Regions from separate parts of the Streptomyces sp. NPDC001822 genome, predicted to be linked through region 3. Evidence: riboswitches for the same ligand, from Rfam matches in the RefSeq annotation. Region 3 holds a riboswitch; each other region holds the start of a gene.
The links. A riboswitch is a leader RNA that binds a small molecule or an ion and turns the genes downstream of it on or off. The one in region 3 is predicted to bind cyclic di-AMP.
Positions count from the first base shown of each region.

Region 1: it holds a riboswitch for cyclic di-AMP, as region 3 does, so the genes downstream of both, ACFYY2_RS26665 (M23 family metallopeptidase) here and ACFYY2_RS30950 (transglycosylase SLT domain-containing protein) in region 3, are expected to answer to the same signal.
Region 2: it holds a riboswitch for cyclic di-AMP, as region 3 does, so the genes downstream of both, ACFYY2_RS29905 (C40 family peptidase) here and ACFYY2_RS30950 (transglycosylase SLT domain-containing protein) in region 3, are expected to answer to the same signal.
Region 4: it holds a riboswitch for cyclic di-AMP, as region 3 does, so the genes downstream of both, ACFYY2_RS24820 (transglycosylase family protein) here and ACFYY2_RS30950 (transglycosylase SLT domain-containing protein) in region 3, are expected to answer to the same signal.

Region 1 covers NZ_JBIATW010000013.1:113,083-116,836, reverse strand. The annotation lists gene ACFYY2_RS26670 (GntR family transcriptional regulator) at 73-777, opposite strand; gene ACFYY2_RS26665 (M23 family metallopeptidase) at 1,002-1,757, opposite strand; cyclic di-AMP (ydaO/yuaA leader) riboswitch at 1,770-1,939, opposite strand; gene ACFYY2_RS26660 (M16 family metallopeptidase) at 2,129-3,511, opposite strand; gene ACFYY2_RS26655 (M16 family metallopeptidase) at 3,538-3,754, opposite strand, start outside.
Region 2 covers NZ_JBIATW010000017.1:40,800-44,553, reverse strand. The annotation lists gene ACFYY2_RS29915 (ATP-dependent Clp protease proteolytic subunit) at 1-477, shown strand, start outside; gene ACFYY2_RS29910 (hypothetical protein) at 485-793, shown strand; cyclic di-AMP (ydaO/yuaA leader) riboswitch at 1,158-1,330, shown strand; gene ACFYY2_RS29905 (C40 family peptidase) at 1,334-1,804, shown strand; partial or broken gene ACFYY2_RS29900 (LysE family translocator) at 1,943-2,062, opposite strand; gene ACFYY2_RS29895 (ATP-binding protein) at 2,229-2,660, opposite strand; gene ACFYY2_RS29890 (helix-turn-helix domain-containing protein) at 2,893-3,754, shown strand, end outside.
Region 3 covers NZ_JBIATW010000018.1:112,151-115,904, reverse strand. The annotation lists gene ACFYY2_RS30965 (flavodoxin family protein) at 1-131, shown strand, start outside; gene ACFYY2_RS30960 (TetR/AcrR family transcriptional regulator) at 231-869, shown strand; gene ACFYY2_RS30955 (hypothetical protein) at 1,048-1,278, opposite strand; cyclic di-AMP (ydaO/yuaA leader) riboswitch at 1,635-1,819, shown strand; gene ACFYY2_RS30950 (transglycosylase SLT domain-containing protein) at 1,824-2,675, shown strand; gene ACFYY2_RS30945 (hypothetical protein) at 2,924-3,541, shown strand; gene ACFYY2_RS30940 (SIS domain-containing protein) at 3,612-3,754, opposite strand, start outside.
Region 4 covers NZ_JBIATW010000011.1:203,464-207,217, reverse strand. The annotation lists gene eno (phosphopyruvate hydratase) at 1-618, opposite strand, end outside; gene ACFYY2_RS24820 (transglycosylase family protein) at 944-1,618, opposite strand; cyclic di-AMP (ydaO/yuaA leader) riboswitch at 1,619-1,790, opposite strand; gene ACFYY2_RS24815 (transglycosylase family protein) at 2,080-3,039, opposite strand; gene ACFYY2_RS24810 (cytochrome P450) at 3,145-3,754, opposite strand, start outside.

The sequences.
Region 1 (3,754 bases), on a different contig from region 3:
CCAGGAAAATCGGATCAGGGCAGCAGGAAGAAAGCCCGCCGACAATTACCCTCTTTGTATACGGCGTAATTGTTAATGGCGGACTCCCGCGATGTTTACGTGGTGTTGCGAAGTCCTCACCCGGGTTCCGCCCCCCGCGCGGCCGGACCGGTCCGTGCGGCGCAGCCGGTGGGCGGCCGTGACCCGCTCGGCGTGCTGGACGGCGAGCGCCCTGGCCCGTTCGGCGTCCCCGCGCGCCACGGCGTCCACGAGGGCTCCGTGCTCGGCCCAGGATTCCGCGGGCCTGGCCGGCTGCTCCACGGAGTACATCCAGGCGATCTTGTGCCGCAGCTGCGTGAGCAGCGCGATCAGGGCCGGGCTGCCCGACGCCTGGGCGAGCGTCTCGTGGAACCAGCCGCCGAGCGAGCGCAGGTCCTCCCCCTCACCTCGCCGCACCCTCTCCTGACCCAGCCTGACCAGGCCCCGGAGCACTTTGAGGTGCGCGTCGGTGCGGCGCTGCGCCGCGCGCGCGGCGCCCAGCGGCTCCAGCAGCATCCGGATCTCCAGGAGGTCGGCCGCCTCCTGCTCCGTGGGTTCGGCGACACAGGCACCGGCGTGCCGGCGGGTGACGACGAAGCCCTCGGACTCCAGGGTGCGGAGCGCCTCGCGCACCGGGACGCGGGAGACGCCGTAGCGTCGCGCGAGCACCTCCTCGGTGAGGCGGCCGCCGCGCTCGAAGACACCGGAGACGATGTCGTCACGGATCGCCGTGCATACCGACTGCGCGGGAATGCGCATGTCCGAACCTCCGCCTTAATCCCCGCGAAACGCGGCCGATCGACGCCTGTTCCGTGACTCTATTGCAACCGGACGGAATTTCCGACGGCGGGGTGGAATCCATGGATATCTTTTGGCTGGAAGTCAGTTCTGCGCGGCCCGGAGACACCGCGGCAACCCGGGGTACGACGAAGGCCCCGGCGCGTGCCGAGGCCTTCGTCGGAGCGGTGCGGGCGAGCCCGGGGTCAGACCTGGACGCCGTGGGCGCGGAGATAGGCGACGGGGTCCATGTCCGAGCCGTACTCGGGGGTGGTGCGGGCCTCGAAGTGCAGGTGCGGTCCGGTGGAGTTGCCGGTCGAGCCGGAGAGGCCGATCCGCTGCCCCGAGCCGACGCTCTGGCCGACCGAGACGCCGATCGAGGAGAGGTGGCCGTACTGGGTGTACGTGCCGTCCTTCATCCTGAGCACGATGTTGTTGCCGTAGGCACCGCCCCAGCCCGCCTCGACGACCGTGCCGGCACCGACGGCGACGACGGGGGTGCCGGACGCGGCCTGGAAGTCCACGCCGGAATGGGTGCCCGAGGACCAGAGCGCGCCGCCGGACTTGTAACCGGTGGTGACGTGCGAACCGGCGACCGGGAGGTGGAAGGCGTTGAGACGGGCGCGCTCGGCGGCGCGTGCGGCACGCGCCTTCTCCTCGCGGACCTCCTTGGCGCGGGCCTCCGCCTTGCGCTTGGCCTCGGCCTTCGCCGCGGCGACGTCGGCCTGGTGCTGCTGCGCCTCCGCCTGGGCCTCGATCTGTGCGGCGAGGCTCGTGTCGAGGGCGACCGCCTGGGCCAGGCCGGTGCTTGCGGTGACCTCGGAGTCCGCGGCGAGCGCCGGGGAGGCTGTGGCGCCGATGACACCGGTGGTGGCGAGGGCGGCGATGCCGGCGACCCGGGCGCCCCTGCGCGTCAGGCGGCTCGGGGCACGGTGCTTCCCGGCGGCACGGATGAACGCCATGAAGTGGCTGGTCCTTTCCTTCCTTCTCGCCTACCGGGTTAGCTGACGGGTTCGGAGCAGGAAGGTCTCCTACGGGCCCCTCTCGTCTCGTGCGAGACGCAGGGATCCGATTCACCCCAGGGACTTCATGGGTCCCCGGCTCCCCAGGCTCGCGCCTGACGGGGACTCGGCGATGGCTGTCCGGAGCCGCGGTCGCGGCTCGTGTCCGGCGGACAGCCGAGCCGACGCTAGGACGGGCCCCTCGCCCGCACCAAACGGAAAGCATCTTTTGTCGGACATCCCACAGGATGAACGCGCACTTCTCTTGATAAATCAGACAAAAGACAGGACCCCGGCGGAGTGCCCGCCGGAGTCCCGAATGTGCCGGACCGTCAGCCGCTGACGACCGTCACCTCGCCGATGCCCAGCTCCCGTACCGGGTCCGCGATCTGCGCGGCGTCACCGACCAGCACGGTGACCAGACGGTCGACCGGGAAGGCGTTGACCACCGCGGCGGTGGCCTCGACCGTGCCCGTCTCGGCCAGGCGCGCGTACAGCGTGGCCTGGTAGTCGTCCGGGAGGTGCTGCTCCAGCTGGTCGGCCAGGGTTCCCGCGACAGAGGCCGCCGTCTCGTACTTCAGCGGGGCCACGCCGACGAGGTTCTGCACGGCGGTCTCACGCTCAGCGTCGGTGAGCCCCTCGGCCGCCAGGGTGCGCAGGACCTTCCACAGGTCGTCGAGCGCCGGCCCGGTCGACTCCGTGTCCACGGAGCCGCTGATGGCGAGCATCGCCGCACCGGTGGAGCCGGAGGACGAACCGGGGGCCGTCGAACGCAGCACCTGGCCGAAGGCCCGGACACCGTAGGTGTAGCCCTTCTCCTCGCGCAGCACGCGGTCCAGCCGGGAGGTCAGGGTGCCCCCCAGGCAGTACGTGCCGAGGACCTGGGCGGGCCACACGCTGTCGTGCCGGTCGGCGCCGATCCGCCCGATGAGGAGCTGGGTCTGCACGGCCCCGGGTCGGTCCACGATGACCACACGGCCGGTGTCGTCGGCGGTGATCGGGGGCACCGGGCGTGCCTGGACCGTGTCCCCCGACCAGTCGCCGACGGTGTCGGCGAGCAGTTCGTCCAGATCGATGCCGGTGAGGTCGCCGACGACGACCGCGGTCGCGGTGGAGGGACGGACGTGCGCGTCGTAGAAGGCGCGGACGGCCGCGGCGTCGATGCGCCGCACCGTCTCCTCCGTCCCCTGGCGCGGACGCGACATCCGGGCGGTCGCCGGGAAGAGCTCCTTGGAGAGCTGCTTCGCCGCCCGCCGGGCGGGGTTGGCCTGCTCGTGGGGGATCTCGTCGAGCCGGTTGCCCACCAGGCGCTCGATCTCGCTCTCCGCGAAGGCCGGGGCCCTCAGCGCCTCGGCGACCAGGCCGAGCGCCTTGGCGAGCCGGGAGACCGGCACCTCCAGGGAGACGCGGAGACCCGGGTGGTCGGCGTGGGCGTCCAGGGTGGCGCCGCAGCGCTCCAGCTCGGCCGCGAACTCCTCCGCGGAGCGCTTGTCCGTGCCTTCGGACAGCGCGCGGGCCATGATCGTGGCCACACCGTCGAGGCCCTCGGGCTCCGCGTCCAGCGGCGCGTCGAGGAAGATCTCCACGGCGACGACCTGCTGGCCGGGGCGGTGGCAGCGCAGGACGGTCAGGCCGTTGGGCAGGGCACCCCGCTCGGGCGCGGGGAAGGCCCAGGGCCTGGCCTCGCCGGCGGTCGGCTGCGGGTGGTACTCCATCGCTACTCCAGTCACGGCGGCGTCGGTCACTTGTCGGCCCCCTCGTGCGCGTCGGTCTCGGGCGCGTCGGTGCCGTCCGCCTCGTCCGCCGGCTCCACCGGCTCGTAGACCAGGACGGCACGGTTGTCGGGCCGCAGATGGGCCCGGGCGGCGGCCTTGACCTCGTCGGCGGTCACGTCGAGCACGCGGCCGACCGCGGTCAGGGCGAGCTGCGGGTCGCCGAACAGGACGGCGTACCGGCAC
Region 2 (3,754 bases), on a different contig from region 3:
TTCATGTACCTGGAGCACGCGGACCCGGACCGGCCGGTCTCGCTCTACATCAACTCGCCCGGCGGCACCTTCCACGCCATGACGGCGGTCTACGACACCATGCGCTACCTCGCCTGCGAGGTGGAGACCTTCTGCATCGGCCAAGCGGGTGCCGGTGCCGCGGTGCTGCTGGCGGCCGGCTCCCCCGGCCACCGACATGCGCTGCCCGGGGCCCGGGTAGTCATTCAGCAACCCGCTCTGGAGGAGCCGGTGCGGGGACAGCCCTCGGATCTGGAGATCCAGGCGCGCGAGTCGTCCCGCGAGCGCGAGCTGCTCACGGCGATGCTGGCCCGCCACACAGGGCGATCCGCACAGGAGATCAGCGCCGCCATCGAGCGGGACACCATTCTCGACGCCCCGGCCGCCCTGGCGTTCGGGCTGGTGGACCACGTCGTGGAGAACCGCACTCCGTCCCAGCCGCCGCACCCCGCGAGGTGAACAAGCGATGCTCACACCCCAGTTCCCGCCACTGCCCGCACTCACCCGCGCCGAGGCGGAGTTCATCGACTGCTACCTCGAAGCGCTCGACCAGCTCGGCCGGATCAATCCCGCCCGCGGCGGCGACACCTACGGAGCGTTGCGGGCAGCGCAGGCGCTCGCCTCCCGGGCGGCCGCCCTGCGCGACGCGCTCACGCTGATGCACGAGCGGGGCGAGTCCCGGATCCACGCGGAGACGCTGGCCAGGGCGTTACGGCTGCTGGACGGGGAGCGGCGGGCCGGACGGGTCGCCGTACCGCCGGCGTCGTCGCACTGAACACCGGGGCGCCCGACGCCCACGCAGAGGACTCCATTGCGGCGACCTTCCCGACACGCCCGACGAGCCGATGAGTTTTCCTCGCTCGTTCGGCGTAGAAGGTCCCCCTCCCGAGGGACAGCCCAACTTGCGCACCCAGCGCGGACAGTGAACGAAATCGGTCGTTCCATCGCTGGTACGGGGCTGGTCCGGCACGGCCGCGAGGTCACCGGATCCGCCCCGTCCACCCGAACGGATCAGTGGTGACGACTCTCACATATCGCAGCTTCAGCGAGGAAATCCGGCAGCGCGTGCGTAAAGATCCCTGGGACGACAAGCCCCCGCCGCCGCGGCGGGGCGGTCCGGGCGGACGCCGAGTCCTGCCGCTGTCCGGATGCCTGGTCGACAGAAGTGGATCGGCAGGAGTGGAGGACCCGAGCACAACGGGCCGCCCGGACATCCGGACGGTCCTCGGGGTGAAGCCGCCTTGCGCGGCCGGGCAACTTCGCCAGCCCGAACCCGACAGGTCATCCTTCACAGGCGGCTGACGAAGGGTTGCGCATGACTGCGCAGGTTCATGTCCCGTCTCTGTTCGCCCGGGTCGGTACGGCCTCGGTTCTCACTCTCGCTGTAGGCACCACGATGCTGGCCCCGGGCGTCGTCGACGACGCCGAGGCCGCGAGCCGTTCGACGAGGGCTCTCGACATCGCGGCCTCCAAGAAGGGCGCGCCCTACAGATACGGCGCCACTGGCCCGCACCGGTTCGACTGTTCCGGGCTGACGCTCTACTCGTATCGGAAAGCGGGCAAGAAGCTCCCCCGCACGGCGCAGCAGCAGTACAACAAGACCCGCCATATCTCCAGGTCGCAGCGGAAACGCGGCGACCTGGTCTTCTTTCACGCGGGACGCAGCGTCTACCACGTGGGGATCTACGCCGGCAGCGGCCGGATCTGGCACTCGCCGAAGACCGGGGCGGTGGTGCGGCTGGAGAAGATCTGGTCGAACAGCGTCTGGTACGGGAGGGTCCGCTGACACCTGCGTCCGCCCGGTGCCGGCCTTCCGCGCCGGCACCGCTCCCCACCTCGTTCCGTGCAGCAGGGGCCCGGTCACCAGCACGAGTCCCAGCGCGGTGAGCGCCGTGCCGCTGCCGCCCTCGATGGCGCGGGCGGTAAGCACGTACGCCCCGCCCAGCAGCTGGACGGCGCGGAGGAGGACGGGCATCGCCACGAGCACGGCGGCGAGCCCGGCCACCGCCAGGGCGGTGCGCACGAGCAGCCCCGACCGCGTTCCGGCGCGCCCACCCGGACGTGGAGCCGGCGGTCACGGACTGCGAACCGCCCACGGGTGCGGCCGCCGTGGCGGCAGGCGCGAGTCACGGAGAACACGGCGACCGCCGCCACGCTGCCGGCACTGCTGCGGAGCGGTTTCGGCCGCCCCGGCCCACCATGACCCGGCGTCAGGCCTGCGCCGGAACGGCCCAGGGAAGGGCGATCGACACGGTCTTCCCCCCGTCGGGCGTGGGGCTGACGCTGAGTCTCCCACCGCATTCCTTGGCGAGGGACCTGATGATCACCATGCCCCGGCCGTTGTCCTGACGGACCGCCGCGGGCAGCTTCTGCGGCCAGCGGGGGTGGCTGTCCGTCACGCCCAGGTACAGCTCCTCGTCCCGGTCGAGCCGTAGGGCGACGGTGAACGTGGGTGACAGACCGAACGTGTGCTGGACGGCGTTGGTGGTCAGTTCCGAGACGATCAGCCGGACCGCGTCGGCCAGGTCACTGTCCTCGGCCAGGCCCCACTCGCTGAGCACCCGCGCGACGTGGGCCCGGGCCGCGGACACCGAGACCGGGTCGCTCGGCAAGGTGACGGTTGCTTCCTGATGGTCTGCCATGGCGTCGCCGTCCCTTCCCGTCCCGACCGGTCCGCGACCGGTCCGGATTGTGGTTCGCGCCAGACTGCCACTCCCGAGGCCGTCCGTAACTGCGATCCACCAAGATATGCATATATCTGTCGCCCATTCCGGTGAACCATGCCCCGCGAGCAGTGACCGGGCGCCACACTGGCCACTTTCCGAGCCGCCCCCGAACGGGGGCCGGCTCTCCGTACAACGGAGGGAGGCCGTCGTGCGCAACGGCCCGGTCGTACGCCGTCGCAAACTCGGCGAAGAACTGCGCGGTCTGCGTCACACATCCGGACTCACGAGCCGGGAAGCCGCGGGAATGCTGGGCTGGCACCAGTCGAAGGTGAGCCGGATCGAGACGGGCGCGAGCGGGGTGTCCCCCGACGACGTGACGCGGTTACTGGACGTCTACGGCGTGGACGACGGGCAGTTGCGCTCCCTGCTCCAGACGCTCGCCGGATCGGCCGGCGGCGGCGGGAACGGCTGGTGGCACGCCTACCGTGGCCTCATCCCGCCGCAGTACCGCGACTTCATCAGTCTCGAGTCACAGGCCGATGCCGCGCGCACGCTCGAGACATCGGTGGTGCCGGGGCTCCTGCAGACCGCCGACTACGCGCGGGCCGTGACCCGCTCCACCCTGGACGGCCTGCCCCCCGCGGCCCTCGACTCCCTGGTGGAGGTCAGACTCGCCCGGCAGAGCGTCCTGCACACGACCGGACCGCTGCGGCTCAGCGTGGTGCTCGACGAGGCGGTTCTCAGACGCCAGGTCGGGGGCGCGGGGGTGATGGCGGAACAACTGCGCCACTTGCTGTGGGCGGCCCAACTTCCACACGTGACACTTCAGTTGCTGCCGTTCGCGGCGGGAGGGTACGTCGGCCTCACCGGCCCCTTCGTTATCTTCTCCTTTCCGAGCACTTCTGATCTGGATGTGGTCGTTCTTGACCATTTGACGAGTAGCCTCTATCTGGAGCGGAGAGAAGACATCGAGGCGTACAGCTCGGCCTTCCGCACGATGCAGGCCCACGCGCTGTCGCCCGAGCGTTCGCTGGACCTCATCGCCGCGCTGAGCAGCGGCGGTCAGGCGG
Region 3 (3,754 bases):
AGGCCATCACCACCGGCCTCGGCTGGCGGCGTGCGGCCGGGGCCGTGACCCTCACGGGAGAGCCGGGCAAGGCCGACGAGGAGGCCTGCTGGGAATTGGGTGCGACGGTGGCCGCCGGTCTCATGGCCTGACCTCCGCCGCCATCGCGATTCCGGCCGGGAGACCGGGGCGTCCCCGCACCGTCCGTGGCCATAGAATGGACCGGTCAGTCCAGTGAAGGAGGTGCCGGGATGCCGCCCGTCAGACCCACCGGGCCACGGCTCACCCCGAAGGGGGAGGCCACCCGCCGTCGTATCGTCGAGGGCGCGGCGGCGCAGATCAGGGCCGGGGGCGCCGCGGCGACCACGCTGGACGACATCCGCGCGCGCACCTCGACGAGCAAGAGCCAGATCTTCCACTACTTCCCCGGAGGCAAGGAGGAACTGCTGCTCGCGGTCGCCGCGCGCGAGGCCGAGCTCGTCCTGGAGGACCAGGAGCCGCACCTCGGCGACCTGGGCACCTGGCAGGCCTGGCAGGACTGGCGGGACGCCGTCCTCCGCCGCTACGAGCAGCAGGGTGTCACCTGCCCGCTCGGCGTGCTGATGACCGAACTGGGCCCCAGCACCCCCGCCGCCCAAGCGCTCACCGCCCGGCTGCTCGACCAGTGGCAGGCCGCTCTCCGTCGCGGTGTCCGGCGCATGCAGGACAGCGGTGAGATGGACGGAGGGCTGGACGCCGATCGCACGGCGGCAGCCCTGCTCGCCGCGGTGCAGGGGGGTGTGACCATCCTGATGTCCACCGGCCGGGTCACGCACCTCGAAGCCGCGCTCGACAGCACGCTCGGTCTGCTGCGGGCGACGGCCCCGGGGGCACCTCTGCGCGAGGTGTGACGGCCCGGCCCCGCACCCGAGGCGCCGGCTGTCGCCCGAGAGGACGAGGGAGCGCCCCGCCGGGACCGTGTGCCTGGCGGGGCTCCCGGGCGGCGTACGTGGCGGAGGCTCAGGGTGCCGCGCCCTTCCCGTCGTGCCGGTCTCGCGCGAGGAGTGGTGCCCCTGTCCGCCCGGCCGCTCAGTGCGGCCGCCAGCTGAGCTTGCCGCCCCCCACCCACCGGACGGCCGCCGGGTCGTCCAGGTCGTGCACGGGGATTCCGGCCTCGGCCGCGGCGATGAGCACGTCGGTCACTGCGGTCGCGGTTCCGATCACCTCCCCGTCGATCTCCACGATGCGGAACGGGGGGTCGCCGGGCTGAACGGGCAGCACGGTGATCCGCGGGTTAGGGAACTGAGGGGTGTAGGTCATGCGGGATCGGTTCCACGGGACCGCACTCCCTATGCCTGAATGAAGCCCTAGTGAGCCTTATGCCCGATTTGGCACCTTATTTGGAATTGATCCCGTAATCCATAAAAGACCATTTCATGCGACCTGGGGACCTTCGAGAGGGAGCAAAACGCCCTTTTCGGACTCCGTGACCAGCGTCACCCCAAACGCCCCGGACGCCGGAACGGCCTCGCCGGTTCCCTTGTGTCCCAAGAAGAACCGGAGGCGCCGTGTGCGATGGATTACAGGAATTTCCGAAATTCGATCTTGCGATTGAATTTGGATCATTACTCCGGGCTTGTTCCTTTCGCTATTTCTCGCCTACGGTCACCCTCATTCCGGATGGAACGCCGAATCCTGCCGCCGTCCGGTTACCCGACCACTTCTCGTACGGCAGGAGCGGGGGACCCAAGTAAGCGCCGGCCCGGTATCCGGGACGGCTCGGGGTGAAGTCGCATGTCATGCGGCCGGGCATCTCCAGCTCGAACCCGACAGCTCACTTCGTAGGCGACGGAGAGGAATTCAGCATGCCCGGTTTTTCCAACCACCGTCGTTCCAGGACCAGTTCGCTGAAGCGCGGCGTCATCGCCGTGACCACGGGCGGAGTCGTTCTCGCACTCCCCGTGATCGGCGCCACCGGTGCCTTCGCGGCCCCGGCCCAGCCGGCCGCCGCTGAAAAGACGGCGACGTCGACTGCCGCTTCCGCACACGGAATTGCGGCAAAGCACGCAACGCCCAGGCACTATTCCGTCGTCGTCGGCGACACTCTTGCCAAGATCGCTCGCGAGCATTCGGTCCACGGCGGCTGGAAGGCTCTGTACGAGAACAACAAGAAGGTCGTCGGAGCGAACCCCGACCTCATTCACCCCGGCCTTGAGCTGACCCTCGGCGGCAAGCACTGGAAGAAGGCCGCGGACAAGCCGGCGAAGGCCCACAAGCCCGCCAGGGCCGAATCCAGGTCTTCCGACCGTGCGGACCGTTCGGAGCGCAGGAGCGAGCTCGCCGCACAGGGCGCACCCGCTGCCGAGGCGGCCCCCGCCGCTCAGCGGACCGCGTACACCAACGACCTCGACGGCTGGATCAAGGAGTCGCTGGCCGTCATGGCCGAGCACGGCATCCCCGGCACCTACGAGGGCATCCACCGCAACATCATGCGTGAGTCGTCCGGCAACCCGATGGCCATCAACAACTGGGACTCGAACGCCGCTGCGGGCATCCCGTCCAAGGGTCTGCTGCAGGTCATCGACCCGACCTTCCGGGCCTACCACGTGCCCGGCACGTCGCTGGACAGCTACGACCCGGTCGCCAACATCACGGCCGCGTGCAACTACGCCGCCGACCGGTACGGCTCGATCGACAACGTCTTCGGTGCCTACTGAGCCTCCGGTGACGAATGACCCTCCCGCACCCGGCGTGTGAGGCAGGGGCAGGAACAGAGGGTGGTACGGGTTCGGCGGAACCCGTACCACCCTTTCTTCGTGCACGGCGCCGGGCGGGGCGGGGACCAGGGGCGCGGGGCGGATGGTGCGGCGGGTGGCGTGGCACTCACCCCACGCGGGTGATCCGGCACGGGTGTCCGGCCGCGGCCGACTGGTCTCGTACAGGTTCGTCGTCCATACTGCCCGCCGTGGAGCAGCGCATAGATTCCAACACCAAGCCCGAGTTCGCCGCGGGGACAGACCCGGCGTACATCCCAGGCCTGACGGCCCCTGCCCCCGCGCGGGCGGAGGCGGATGCGGAGACGGCCGACGCGGCACCGGAGGATGCCCGCAGGTCCGACGAACCGGACGCCCGGGACGCGGCCGACGTCCAGGACGCGGTGGTCGCGCAGCCGGCCGGCGACCGGGCGGACGGTCCCCGGACTTCCGACGACGCGGTGCGAGGCGGCGAGGCGGTCACCGACGACGAGGGCGCTGCCGCCGTCACCGGCGCAGCGGGCGCGGACGAGCCGGGCGCGACCGGCGGCGGCCCTGTCTTCGAGGTCAGCGACCGGCGTGGATCCATCAGGGTGGACGCCGAGGGTGTCCGCTTCCGGCTGGACGACCAGGAGGCGGAATTCGACTGGTCCGAGATCGGTGCGGTCGAGGTCACGACCGGCCGCTTCGGGCGCCGGTTCACCGTCACGGTCCACCTGTCGAGCCGCCGGTGGTTCAACGCCGAGGTCGAGGCCGATGCCCGGGGCCGCCTCAAGGAGTGGACCGCGGAACTGGACGCCGCGCTGGACGCCCACTTCGAAGAGGGCTGACCGGGGCTTCGCCCACGGCCGCGCACCGGGCTTTGTACGAGCCTGGTGCGCGCTGTGCCGTGACGCGGGGTCAGGCCCGCTCCGTCCCGTCGAGCACCACCGACCGGGTCAGATGGCGCGGCAGGTCCGGGTCGAGGCCACGCGCCGTCGCACGGGCGACGGCCAGCCGCTGTACCCGGACCAGATCGGCCAGCGGATCCAGGTCGCTCTCCA
Region 4 (3,754 bases), on a different contig from region 3:
GCCCTCGTCGCCGAGACCGGTGGAGAGGCCCTTGGTCTTCAGGACCTTCTTCAGCGTGTGGTAGATCTCCGCGCCCCAGCGAAGGGCCTCGGAGAAGGACTCGGCGCCGATCGGCGCGATCATGAACTCCTGGATGTCCACGTTGGAGTCGGCGTGCGAGCCGCCGTTCAGGATGTTCATCATCGGAACGGGCAGCAGGTGCGCGTTCGGGCCGCCGAGGTAGCGGAACAGCGGGAGGTCGGAGGCCTCGGACGCGGCGTGCGCCACGGCCAGCGAGACACCGAGGATGGCGTTGGCGCCGAGGGAGCCCTTGTTCTCGGTGGCGTCCAGGTCGAACATCGCCTGGTCGATGAGGCGCTGCTCGGTGGCGTCGTAACCGACGAGCTCCGGGCCGATCTGCTCGATCACGGCGAGGACGGCCTTCTCGACGCCCTTGCCCTGGTAGCGGTTGGGGTCGCCGTCGCGAAGCTCAATGGCCTCGAACGCACCGGTGGAGGCGCCGGACGGAACAGCAGCACGTCCCGTGCTGCCGTCGTCGAGGCCAACCTCGACCTCGACCGTGGGGTTGCCCCGGGAGTCGAGGATTTCCCTGGCTACGACGACGTCGATGGACGGCACGAGGCATCTCCTTCTGGGATATGACACTGGATGTGCAGGGTCACTGTGGCCTTGCGCCACGAGCCTAACCGGCTCGGCCCGCTCCGTCGGCCGTCCGCCCGTCCCCTGGGACGAAAAAGGGCCCAAGGACCTGCATTACGGGCAAATCTCCAGATATTTACTGGTCAGTAACTACAACAGTTGAACGCTTCCCCCCGCAGGAGTCCCCACGGGCCCCGCCGAGGAGGCACCCGGGAACCCCGGGCACGGCCCGGCCCGGCGCGCAGGGGGGTGGGCGCGCCGGGCCGGGCCGTCGGGGCGGAGGAGGACCCCGTACCGCTCGTGACTACTTCAGGTGGAGCTGCTGGCCCGGGAAGATCAGGTCGGCCTTCTCGACGATGTCGTCGTTCAGCTTGAACAGCTTCTGCCAGCCGCCCTTGACCTTCTCCGCCTCGGCGATGCTGCTGAGGGTGTCGCCGGGCTTCACCTTGTACTCGCCGTCGCCCTTCTCGACCTTCTGGCCGGTCGGGGTGGTGACGGTCTCGCGCTTCTCGCTGCGCGAGACGGGCTGCTCGGCCTTGCGCTCCGGCTGCGCCTTCGTCTCGGCCTTCGGCGCGGAGCCGGTGTCCACACCCGGGTCCACACCGTCGTTGGTCAGGCCGCCGGCGCCGGCACAGGCCCAGGCGCCCGGGCCCTGCAGGTCGAGGAGCTTCTCGGCGACGGCGATCTGCTGGTCCTTGGTGGCCAGGTCGGCGCGGGCCGCGTACTGCGTACCACCGGCGGCCGCCCAGCTGGAGGCCGAGAACTGCAGGCCGCCGTAGTAGCCGTTGCCGGTGTTGATGGACCAGTTGCCACCGGACTCGCACTGGGCGACGGCGTCCCAGGTCGCGACGGAGGCGGCGGAAGCACCGGTCGCGCCCATCAGCGGCACGGCCACGGCCGCACCGGCGACGCCCGCCAGGGTGGCTATGCGGACGGCCTTGGACGGGCGGCGGTGCTTGCCCTTGCTGGAAAGCAGCATGGTTCTCCTCACCGACGCCTACGAGGTGAGCTGTCGGGTTCGGGCCTGTGAGTTGCCCGGCCGACCGCACTCGCGGACGACTTCACCCCCAGCCGGTCCTCAGCCGTCTTCCGACAGCCGGGCTCCGGCACTTACCTGGGTCCCCCGCTCCTGCCTACGGCGCTTTACGCGTCGTTCCCCCCGACCGACGGCAGGATTCGGCGTGACGGTCGAAGGTGCCCGCGGTGCGAGCGGCTCCGACCGTAATCACACACAACCCCTACATTCAAAAATGGGCATAGCGGTCAATCGTCGCGTTACCGCTCGGCCCGGCGATCCGTTCGCGCAGGTCGGAGCGGATATGGACAGACCGGGCGTACATGACACGCGAGTTGAAGCAAAGAGACCCATGTCTCACTTACACATAAGTGGACATAGGCCTCTGAACTACCCCTGATTTCGGGGTGTTTTCCCGCTTTTGATCAGTTGGCGGCCGGGGTCTCCGCCTGCGCCCCGCCCGCGTCCGCACCGAGGGCGAGGCCGAGGTCCAGACTCTGGCCGGGAAGGATCAGGTCGGGGTCGGAGCCGAGCTCGTCCTTGTTGGCCTCGTAGAGAGCGGGCCAGCCGCCGGGGAGCTCCTCCGTGTCGGCGATCGCCCAGAGGTTGTCGCCCTCCTGGACGGTGTAGGTCCCCTCCGCGCTCTGACGCCCCTCGGCGGCACCGCGCGAGGCGTGCCTGCCCGACTCGCGGCCCTCGGCCGCCGAGGAGGACGACTCCTCGGCCGTCTCGGGGGCGGGTGTGCCGCGGTGCTTCCCGGCCTTCGTCCCCTCCTGCTTCGAGGCTGCGGAGGTCTCGGACGCCTCGGGCGACGGCGTGGCGGAGGACGAAGCGCCGGACGCGTCCGCCTTCCCGCCCTTGCCCGTCGCGCCGCCGGACTTGGCCTTCCCTGCCTTGCCCTTCGCGTCCGCCTCGTCCGGCACCTCGGCGGAGGGGGTCGCGGACGGGGTCGCGGTGCCCGTCGCCTCGGCGGACGGCCCGTCGCCCGGGTCCACACCCGGCAGCGTTCCGTCGAGTGCGAGCCCGGAGATCACCGAGCAGCTGGGCCACGCCTGGGGGCCCTTGTCGTCCAGCACCTTCTCGGCGATGGCGATCTGCTGCGAGCGGCTCGCGAGGTCGGCTCGGGACGCGTACGCCGTGCCGCCGTAGGCCGACCAGGTGGCCTCGGAGAACTGCAGGCCTCCGTAGTAGCCGTTGCCGAGGTCGGCGCTCCATATGCCACCGCTCTCGCACTCGGCGACGCGGTCCCACGTCGAGGCGTCTGCGGCCTGTGCGCCGCCGGCGCCGAGCAGCGGGATGGCAATCGCCGATCCTGTGACGCCTGCGGCGACGACGATGGCGGGTGCCTGACGAGGGCGACGGTGTCTGCCGTTCGCGGAGCCCATGGGATTGCCTTCCGTGTGACTGACATGTGACGGGTGAGTCGAACGGTGAACCTAGCCGTACTCGAACGTGTGTCACAAGTCGATGCAGCGGAGATCACGTGAAAGTCACGGAGTTGACAGAATGTCACCTTCCGGCGCCGTATGGCCGGGAACGAACTCCACAGGGAGTGTGCGCAGTCCACGCATGATGAGTCCACCGCGCCATCGCAAATCGGCATGTTCGGCAGCGAGCCGCAGGTCAGGGAGCCGTTTCAGCAGGGTCGCCAGGGCGACCCGCCCCTCCAGACGGGCCAGCGGCGCACCCAGGCAGTAGTGGATGCCGTGCCCGTAACCGAGGTGCTGGTTGTCACTCCGAGCGAGATCCAGGGTGTCCGCATTCTGGAATCGCCCGGGGTCGCGGTCGGCCGCGGCGAGCACCACGAGGACGGGGTCGCCCGCCGCGATGACCTGTCCTCCCAGCGCCACGGGTTCGGTGGCGTAGCGCCATGTGGCGAGCTCCACCGGCCCGTCGTAGCGCAGCAGCTCCTCGACGCCCGTGGCGAGCAGTCCGGTCTCCCCCGCCTCCAGCGAGCGCTCCAGGCGCTCGCGCTGCGCCGGGTTGCGCAGCAGCGCGTAGATCCCGTTGCCGATCAGGTTGACGGTGGTCTCGAAACCGGCGAAGAGAAGGATGAAGGCCATCGCCGCGGCCTCGTTCTCGGTGAGGTGCTCACCGTGG